2 regions of the Bacillus infantis NRRL B-14911 genome follow, and region 2 is predicted to be linked to the other one. Evidence: a T-box and tRNA genes for the amino acid it is inferred to sense, from the RefSeq annotation. Region 2 holds a T-box; the other holds one or more tRNA genes.
The links. The T-box of region 2 lies ahead of argS (arginine--tRNA ligase). A T-box ahead of a tRNA ligase gene usually reads a tRNA of that ligase, here a tRNA-Arg.
Positions count from the first base shown of each region.

Region 1: it has a tRNA-Arg gene. The T-box ahead of argS (arginine--tRNA ligase) is inferred to sense a tRNA for this amino acid. The anticodon was not compared.

Region 1 is NC_022524.1:1,453,637-1,458,892, forward strand. Features, by position in the region: gene N288_RS24255 (putative bifunctional diguanylate cyclase/phosphodiesterase) at 1-140, shown strand, start outside; gene N288_RS07475 (HAD-IA family hydrolase) at 140-715, shown strand; gene N288_RS07480 (pyridoxamine 5'-phosphate oxidase family protein) at 762-1,184, opposite strand; gene N288_RS07485 (hypothetical protein) at 1,177-1,437, opposite strand; gene N288_RS07490 (hypothetical protein) at 1,461-1,580, opposite strand; tRNA gene N288_RS07495 (tRNA-Arg) at 1,782-1,855, opposite strand; gene N288_RS07500 (spore germination protein) at 2,000-3,346, shown strand; gene N288_RS07505 (SLC5/6 family protein) at 3,363-4,463, shown strand; gene N288_RS07510 (Ger(x)C family spore germination protein) at 4,460-5,256, shown strand, end outside.
Region 2 is NC_022524.1:207,504-212,759, forward strand. Features, by position in the region: gene N288_RS01205 (sulfite exporter TauE/SafE family protein) at 1-699, shown strand, start outside; gene argS (arginine--tRNA ligase) at 736-2,421, opposite strand; T-box leader at 2,480-2,692, opposite strand; gene N288_RS01215 (FtsW/RodA/SpoVE family cell cycle protein) at 2,749-3,921, opposite strand; gene N288_RS01220 (hypothetical protein) at 4,449-5,225, shown strand.

The DNA of each region.
Region 1 (5,256 bases), 1.2 Mb from region 2:
CCCCGGAGCAGCTGTCATTCCTGATGGAAATCGGATGTGATGAGGCGCAGGGCTTCTACTTCTCCAGGCCAAAGCCGATTGAGCAGATTATGAATACAATCAATGCCGGCAGCAAAGCAATAGCCGGAAAGGAGCAGTAATGAATATTCTATGGGACTTTGACGGTACACTTTTTGATACATATCCCGCTTATACACGGATTCTGAAGGATGTGCTGGGAGAAGAGGCAGAACATGAAGAGATCCTGTCTCAATTAAAGATTTCTTTTACCCATGCCTTTACCCATTACAACCTGAAGGAAGAGCAGATTTCCTATATAAGAAAGATGGCAAGAAGTCTGAAGCCGCAGGATCTTCAGCCATTTCCAGGAGTGAAGGATGTGCTGAAAAGGGCCGGGTGCAATGTCATCATGACACATAAAGAGAGGGAGGATGTGCTGGCCATCCTGGAGCATCACAATATGTCCTCTTTATTTGCCGATCTTGTCGCCGGAGATGATGGATATCCCAGGAAGCCGCATAAAGCTTCTTATGAATATCTGCATGGCAAAAACAGCATTGATCTTGCCATCGGTGACAGGGAACTCGATATTCTTCCGGCGAAGGAGCTGGGCATCAGGACCTGCCTTTTCCAGAATACTACACCTGGCGCGGATTATTATTTGCCGCGTTATGAAGATTTTGAGACTGTTATTGGATGGGAAGCATTTAAATGAAAACAGAAAGCAGGCAGCATAGCTGCCTGCTTTCTATTTCATTAGATTATAATTCTAGAGCTTCAAAAGAGCTGTCTTTGCTGTTCATTACCCTGACGTCTGTCGGCTGTATTTCAAGGACGATATAATTCGGGTCATTCGGACCGTCGAACCATGGCTTTAAATGATCATTCCAGACCTTTTCCTTGAGCTCTTCAGAAGCATTTACAGAGGCCCTTCCTTCGATCTCGAGATAAGCATCTCCCAGCCCTTCGCCATCATATCCGATAAGTATATGCACATTCGGATTTTCTTCAATTTCTTCCGTTTTATCGGTCTCTTTGCTTGTTGCAGTATAAAGCTTCAGCTCATCATTGAAAAATGTCATATAGCGTGTATGCGGCTTATTGCTTTTTACAGTCGCAAGCGTTCCTATTTTATTATCTTCCAAGATTTTAAGCACTTTTTCTTTCACATCATTATTAGTCATAAGAATCCCCTCCTATTTTATCTTTATCAATCGTTTCGAAGTCTGCATTATACTTTTCTTCACTTGAGGAATTATCTTTCGTGTTCCTCCCCATCTTCTCCTCGTGCTGCTCCTGCTTTAAGTCCTCAAGAGGAATGGTATCAACATTCTGCTCTTCCTTGAATTTATCGTAGATGCTTTCTTTGTCGGTTTTAAATTGTTCAGGGTTGTCCATATCCTGCTGTTCGTATTTTCCGTCTTTTTCGCCTGCCATGCGAAATCACCTCTTATACGAGATTATTTTTGGTTCTTTTCTGTTTTGGAGCCTTCTCTTTGCGGTTCGATATCTTTGTTGTGTTCTTTCTTCTTTTCCTGTTCAATTGAGTCATTGTCCTGGTGTTTATTTGTTTCAGCCATGAATATAACCTCCTTGATGATTGTGTAATAGTACATTACCCTTTTTCAGAAGTGAAAAACCGGGAGGAGAATTTCAATGTGCAGCTGACGGAAGGGGGAGGGGTGCAAAATGATATATTTCCTCAGAACGAACAGGCTGATTTTTTTTCAGTAGCAATAAAAAATGCCCGCTGCATATGCAGCGGGCATTTTCACTATATACGTCCCAGAAGAGATTCGAACTCCCGACCTACAGTTTAGGAAACTGTTGCTCTATCCTGCTGAGCTACTGGGACAACGTTATTTATTATATAACCTTTTTCTCTGTTGGTCAATAATGATCGAAAAAAAATCCTGTTTTTTTTTGAAAGGCTTTTTCTGCATGAATTTTCCTTGCAGTGGGACAATAGTGGATATTTCTTAAGTAGGTTGGTGAAGAGATGTTCAAGGGCGGCAATAAAAGGGAAGAGCTCCTCCGTTTTTTAAAGGAGAAGGCTGGCCATGCATCAGATACAGCCGTTCAGGAGCTAAAAGGGGCGAGTTTTTCTGTCTATTTATTTTATATAAAAAGTATATGCGATACTGACAAAATCCAGGAGCAGCTTGTAAAGCCTTTTTTCCAGCTGCAGGATGAAACAGGATATAAAAAATATATTTGTTCACTGTCCGGTATCAGTGAGCTTGAGGACAGAGGGCAGGCTCTGAAGGATTTGATGAGGGGCTCGGCGATCCTCTTATTCAGGGAAACTTTTTATGTTCTGCAGCTAAAGAAATATATAAGCCAGGGAGTCAAGGATGCAACAGTCGAAACAACCATCCAGGGACCACAGACTGCATTGAGCGAAGACCTGGGTACAAATCTAAATATCATCCGCCACCGCTATCATAAGACAAGCCTGACGGTGGAAGAAAATGAAATAGGTTCTGTTTCCGGGCTGGGCCTTCTGCTTCTCTATGACAAGGAAAAGATTGAGGCAGACATCCTGCAGGGGGTAAAAGATAAAATAGAAAGCATCAAAGCTTCACAGAAAATCGTCCAGTCAGCAGGGGAAATCCATAGAATGCTGACGCCGCGGGAAAAAACGCTCTTTCCTGTGTTCATGATCACTGAGAGGACTGATCGCATAGCCCTTAATCTTGCACAGGGAAAGATAGTCATCCTTATTGAAGGATCTCCTTTCGGCCTGATTCTGCCGGCCGTTTTTTTCGACTTTATGAGCTCTATGGAAGACCTGTATCAGCCTTATTGGGTTTCTAGATTTCTGATCACCCTGCGGTATCTGGGCCTGTTTATAAGTCTGCTGCTCCCTGGACTTTACGTGGCCATTACTTCTTATAACCCTGAAGTCTTCCAGGTCCAGCTTGCACTGGGAATTGCGGGGAGCCGGTCATCAGTCCCTTATCCCTCCTATCTGGAGGTGCTGTTCATGCTGATTATGATGGAGCTGCTGACAGAAGCATCCATCAGGCTCCCTAAATCGATCGGCTCGACAGCAACGACGGTTGGAGGATTGATTCTGGGACAGGCTGCAACGGAGGCAGGGCTGGTGTCCAACATCATGATTATCATCGTCTCAGCTGTGGCCATTTCCAATTTTGTGATTCCAATCAATGAAATGAGCTTCTCGATGAGGGTCATGAAATATGTCATCCTTCTTTTGGCTGCCATGACCGGCATGATTGGCCTGGTGATTGGCCTGATGGGCCTGCTTCTATTCCTCGTACGATTGGACAGCTTCGGAAAGCCGTATCTGAAAATGTTTTTTGGCGAAGGCAGCAAACAGTAGAAGCGAGGAGGTCCGAATGACTAGCCGTTATTTTTATTATCTGATTTTGTTAAATATGCTTGCCAATATCATCGTTTTTGTTCCAAAGATGCTGATTGAGGAACGTACTGGCGGAGCGGTGATGTCCATGGCGGTTGCTTTGCCTCTTGGCGTGATCGGAGCTTATTTCTTTTCAAGGGCAATGGGCAGATTTGAAGGAAAAAGTCTGCCGCAGATTCTAAAGAACTCTTTCATCCCCGGCTGGGCAGGGAAGCCGCTTATCCTATATCTGGCCGTCATTTGGCTGGCATCTGGCCTGATCACACTTTACGCTTTTACGGACATTACAGAAAGATTTATCAATCCTGACATGGAGAAATGGCAGATAGCGCTTTTCTTTCTGCTATTTGTTGTATGGGCGGCTTCTTCTAAGCCAGAAAAGGTGCTGTACCTCCTGGAAATCATCCTCATTCTGAACGGGCCGCTTGCTGTGCTGCTTCTTGTTAAAATTTATCTCAGCGGATCGCTGAGCTGGCTGGACATTAAAGAGGGAGCGACACACCTGTGGCAAATGCCGACCTGGAAGTCAGTATCTGCTGCAACATATGTCTTTTCCGGATACGCAAATTTAGTCATCTTCAATGTAGTCATGAAGGGGAAGGTAAAGCCGCGCTTCTTTCTGCTGACCCTGCCTGCAGGAGCAGCAGTGCTAGCAACCACGTACTTCGTTCCAATTGGCACTTTTGGGTTTGAAGGAGTGGGCGATCTGGAATATCCCTGGCTGTCGAGTGCTGATGCAGTCAGAATGGAGCTAGCCTTTGTTGAAAGGGCATTCTACATTTTCATCCTGATCTACATAGGAATCTCGCTGATGAATGTTGTGGTTCACTGGCATGTAGCCCAGGCACTGGTTAAAAGTGTCTTCCTGCTTAAAATGCATAAGAATAAAACTAAACTGGGTGCACTTTCAACAAATTTTCCGCTGATGCTGTTTGCTGCATTGTTTTTTATTGGCGTTTTTCTTGTCAATGAAGAGAATATGTCTGTCTTTACAATATGGTGGATGAACATCCGCATGCCGAGCGAGTACATTATGGTTGTCCTGTTTATATTGCTCTCCAGGAGGAAAAACAAATGAAGAAATGGCTGCTGCCGGCTGTTTTCGTTCTCTTAGTGTTTGTTGGAGGCTGCGGATTCAAGGATATAGATAATCGGTTTTTTGTTGTGACAATGGGAATAGATAAGTCCGAGGAAGGAGGGGATCTGATCAAAGTATCATTGAAGCTTGCCATCCCCACGGCAGACACAAGGTCGGATGACAGCCGCTTTGTGGTTGTAACAGAAACTTCTGAAACGATATCAGAGGCGATAAGAATCATCAAATCAAGAGTCGATAAGGAACTTGACTTTGGGCATCTGAAGGTGATCCTGCTTGGTGACCAATTGACAGATGCCAGCATCAAAAGGGAAATGGATTGGTTCTACAGAAGAAGGGACATTCAGAAAATAGCCTGGATAGCGATTGGCAAGCCGACTGCTGAAGAGGTGATGAAAATTAAGCCCCCTTCTGAAAGGCTGGCATCCAATACACTTTTTCTCTCCTTTGATCTGCAGGGTTCTGAGTCTCCTTATACCATTTCCAAGTATTTGTTCCAGTTTTACAGGGAAAGCAAGAGCAAGGGGATCAGCCCGGTGCTCCCGGTGGTCAAAGTGAAAAACGGCCTCCTTGAAATCAACCAGGCTGATATATTTATGAATCATAAACGTGTACTAAGGCTTTCAAAGAACGAGACAAAAACTTTTAATGCCCTCAAGCACGAATTTGAAAAACAGCAGATTACTGTTAAAGAGAAGGATAAATTTTTCGTGGTTTCCATCGACAATTATAAATCTGATATAAAGATTGCTGAATCTGGAAATGAAGCTGCCGT
Region 2 (5,256 bases):
TCACTGTCAGGTATAGGCGCCCATTTCAGGCTGAAAAATATCCTTTGGAAGGAAGGGGCAATACTCGGGGTGAGCGGTATGCTTGCCACCCAGGCCGCAAAGCCGCTGGTGCTGTTCCTAAGTGAAAAAGGCCTGGATGCAACCGTTATCCCGGCCTGCTATATTGTACTGCTCTCCTATTTCGCGTTCACTATGTTCCGGCAGGGAAAAAAGACCGGTGAACAGTCCCGCGAGGGCAGGCCATCCCTGGCTGGAATGCTGCTGATCGGATTTTCAGGCGGTTTTGTCTCTGCCGCTTTAGGAGTGGGCGGAGGGTTCATCATGGTTCCCCTGTCAATCGCCTTTCTGGGACTGCAGCCGAGAAAGGCAGTGGGGACAAGCCTGTTTGCTGTCCTTCTGATTGTCAGCACTGGATTCCTGTCGTATGCATCTGCTGTGGAGATCAGTTATCTGACTGCCATCCTGCTTGTTGCCGGCGGCCTTGTCGGATCCCAGGCCGGCGCATGGCTGACCAATTTTTATAAAAATAAGGACATCAGCCTGCTGCTTTCAGGATTGTATATTGCGACTCTCCTAAGCGTCGTTTTCAAGCTGGTCCATCACAATCTGATCGGCATTGTCCTGCTGAGCCTATTTATTACTTATTTCTTTTTCCTGTCACTGTCGAAGATCATCAGGAAGAAGGAAGCGGAGGCATAGAGGCAGGAGGGGAGGGCGCTTTGCCCTCCTCTTTTTTTACATTTTCTTTGGCGCCGCAATCCCAAGCAGCCGCAGCCCTTCTTCAAGGACAAGGGATACAGCCCGGACCAGGCTGAGTCTTGTCTCAAGCCCCGGCGTATCGTCCAGTATCCGGATCTGCCCATAATATTTATTGAAGCTCTGTGCCACATTGATGATATACTTGGCAATCACTGAAGGCGAATAATGCTTATGGGCTTCTTCAATCTTCCCGGTAAAGAGGCTGAGCTGCTTGAGCAGATCCCAGCTGTAAGGGTCGCTGAGCCCCTGCTCCATCCTGCCGGCTGTCCCGGCCTTTTGAAGGATGGAGCTTGCCCTTGCATTTGTGTACTGGATATAAGGGCCGGTCTCACCTTCAAATGTAAGCATTTCTTCCAGAGAAAAATCAATATGGTTGAGGCGGTCATTTTTCAAGTCGTGAAAAAGGACTGCTCCGATGCCGACAGCGGCAGCGGTTTCTTCCTTCTGCTCAAGAGAAGGATTCTTGCGGCAGATATTCTCATAAGCAAGCTCGACCGCTTCATTCAGAACATCCTCAAGCAGGACGACCCTGCCTTTCCTTGTCGACATTTTCTTGCCGTCCTTCAGATAAAGCCCGAAAGGTATATGATGCATATTTTCTGCCCACTGAAAGCCCAGCTTTTTCAGAACAAGCTTCAGCTGCCTGAAGTGGACGGACTGCTCCTGGCCGACGACATACAGGCTTTCAGAGAAGCGATAGGTTTCTTGCCGAAAGATGGCTGCGGCCAGGTCGCGGGTTGCATAAAGGGTTGCTCCATCCGATTTTTTGATCAGGCAGGGTGGGAGGCCATGTTCTTCCAAGGTGACCACTGCTGCTCCCTCGGATTGAGTCAGGAGGTTCCGGGACTGCAGGAGCTCTACGGCTTTTTCCATTTTATCGTTGTAAAAGGCCTCTCCGTTATAGGAATCAAAAGAGATGCCCAAAAGTTCATAGATCCGGTTGAACTCTTTTAATGATTCTTCCCTGAACCAGCTCCATAGCGCAAAAGCCTCATCATTACCCCGTTCAAGCTCCCGGAACCAGCGGCGCGCTTCGTTTTCGAGATCAGGATCTTTCTCTGCCTCCTCATGGAAACGGATGTAAAGCTTGAATAGTTCAGCGATCGGCTTTTCTTTTACAGTGCGGGGGGTGCCCCATTTCTTATAGGCGGTAATCAGCTTGCCGAATTGGGTTCCCCAATCTCCGAGGTGATTGATCCTGATAACCTCATAGCCGCATTTTTCAGCTATCAGGCTGATGCTGTTCCCGATAACGGTTGAACGCAGATGGCCCATTGAAAACGGCTTGGCAATATTGGGGGCTGAGAAATCAATAGTGATAGTCTTTCCTGTGCCTACGCTGCTATTGCCGTATAGGGAGCCGGCTTCAAGAAGGGACTGCAGGATCTCCAAGCCAACTTTCTCCTTCGAGAAGAAAATATTCAGGTACGGGCCGTGTGCTTCTGCCTGGTCAATGAGGCTGTGCTGCAGCTTTCCGGCGGCTTCAGCAGCGATTACTGCCGGGGCCTGCTTCATTTTTTTGGCAAGGGTGAAGCAGGGAAATGCCAGGTCGCCGTGCGCCGTATTCTTTGGCACTTCAATCAAGCCGGCAAGCTCAGCAGCTGTAAGCCGGTCTTCAAACAGTTCCCAAAGCGCTTCAGTAAAGATTGCTTTCAGTTTGATCATGGGATCTTTCTCCTTCTTGTTGATGTAATTGAACACAAAAAAGCCCGCCTCTTATAAAAGAGACGAGCCTGTTATACCCGCGGTGCCACTCTGATTGTCCATAGGACCTCTTGACATGATAACGGGGGATGGCCCCGGCAGGACCTACTTTGACTTTCGGCCCGGCATCTCCTAAGTGCGCTTCATAAAAGGGTCCCTGCAGGCTTTCACCATCCCTGCATCGCTTCAGGGGACGGCCCTTTACTACTCTCTTCATCATTGATTGACTATATCGCTGCGTTGAATATTACACGTATTATATCCTATTGTATAAAAATTGCAAGATTATTGTGAATCGGATGAAAACATATAGGTTTTATGATGGAAGCGGATGCTGAAGATCAAGCCCATCGCAAACATATTTCCCATCAGCGAGCTTCCGCCATAGCTGATGAAGGGAAGCGGTATCCCTGTGATCGGCAGCAGCTGTATGGTCATGCCGATATTCTGGAATACATGGAACGTAATCATACTGATGATCCCTGTACAAATATAAGTATTATAAGGATCCTTGGTTTCCATAGCCGTCTTGGTCAAATGATAGATTAAGAGGAAAAAAAGGCTGATGACGACGCTTGCCCCAAGGAAGCCATATTCCTCTCCGATGACGCTGAAGATGAAATCGGAATGATTATCGGGGATATTGACCTGCCTGTCGCCGACCCCTTTCCCTGTTATAAGGCCGGAGCCAATAGCCTGGAGCGAGCGCAGCAGCTGAAGGCCGGCAGACTGCCCATAGCTCTCGGGATCGAGCCATGAATAGATCCGGTCAAATTGATAAGGATCGACCTTTAAATATTTTTCAATAACGTCAGGCGCCCAAATGACCAGGTAAAGGACGCTGGCGGCAAAACCGATGCCTGCGCTGTAGATGGGCAGCAGAATCTTCCATGAGATCCCGGAGACGAAGATGATCCCAAGCATGATGGCAATGATGACGAGGGCAGTTCCCAAGTCCTGAACAAGGATGAGGCCGAGCGGCAAAGCGGTCACAGCACCAAGCTTGATCAAAAGATAAAAGTCGGTCTTCAGTGTTTTCTGGACGAATTTCTCGTGATGGGAGGCGATCAGCTTGCTGAGAGCCATGATCAGGAATACTTTAACAAATTCGGATGGCTGTATCGAACCGACGCCGGGGATGACAAACCAGCTTTTTGCTCCTTTGATTACGGGAGCGATGCTGTCAGGGGCGAGGGCAAGCGCGACAAGCAGGAGTATGCCGAAAGCATAGAGGATCCAGGAAAGCTTCCTGAATTGCTCACTGTCGAAATACATGGTCACGCCCGCGATGAAAGCGCCGACGCCATACCAGAAAATCTGCATCAGCAAGAAATTTTTATCATATTGCTGTAAGGTTTGGGCGCTGTAGATCGCTGTACAGCTGACTATGGCAAATAACAGCAGCAGAAAGCTCAGCGTCCAGTCGAAGCGGTCGGAAGGCTTAAGTGAACGATCCATTATAAAATACACCCTGTTTCATTTCGGTTTGGCCATTGTTTATATAATCCGCCCTGCTTCTAATACATCTGCAGGGGAGGCGGGTGGATTCTGGCGAAAGTCCGGATTAGTTTTTTAATTATAGAAAGCGGCTAATAGTATAGACGTATCTGCCAGGCAGATTGTTTCCTTTAAAGGATAATTTTTCAAACTTAATAGGAAAAATAGAGTTTTTATGGCGGTCATATTTTTGCTCAATCTGCTGAAGCTTTAATGGCAAATGAATGATCAGCGTCATTCTTGCATTGTGAAGTTCACCATAAATTGGAAAGTTACAGCGATTTATATTTTTATTAAAACTAAGAAGTTTTCAATGTTTTTTGCTAAAATAGGGATATTGTATCCGGACGGGCATGGCAGCTTAAGCGTGAAGCCAGGCTGTGCACTTTAATAGATCAGAAGATGCATTAAACTTCGACAACTGTTCAGCCCCGCGCTCCATCGGCTCAGAAATCATCTTTTTTCATTTTTATTCGGAGGTTCTGCTATTGAAAAAGAATCATAACAGCTCGCGTGATCTCATATATGTCCACTTAAATGAACAGGAAAATTACGTAATGTCTTACGGCATTGAATTTGAGGAGTTTGCCCGTTCACTGTCAGATGTAATGGCGAATCTCCTGCTGCTGAAGCATGGATTTGATGATGGGGAATTTAACCGGCATACGCTCCTGGAGTATGTTCCGTATGAAAAGCTGAATAAGCTGCTTTCTGATGATGTCTACAACTATGGCGACTTCTGCTGGATTGATTTTGAAGAACTTGACGGGCTGAACGAGCTGCCGGGCCAGACCATTGCAGAGTTATTGTATCTGGGACATCTCAAGGAGCACCTGAAAGCGCCATTTTATAACTATCTTGGCAACCGCTTTGTGTATCTGGCCCATGATGACGGCTGGTATAACAAAACCTATTACCGGGACATGGCTGATTTTTACCGCCTGCTGAGCCAGCTGATCCCTGAAAAGCTGAGCGAAATCAAGCCGGAAAAATCACTTCTTGGCCTGCGGAAGAAAGGTTCATTCCCGCCGGTGCCGCAAGAAGCCATTTCCTACATGAAAGACATGATGAGGGAAGGCGCCGTCATCTCCATCAGACAGACCGATCAAAACCGCGCGCGGATTGAAATCCCCATCTGGGTGATCGGCGACTTTGCCAATATGGACGACATGTACGAAGAATACGAAAGCATCGCAAAAGAAAAATGTGAAGCCAAGCTTGTGTTTGATAAAAAAACACGGGAATGGAAGCTGTATGCGAGATGAGGAAAGCCCGGCAGACGTGCCGGGCTTTTTT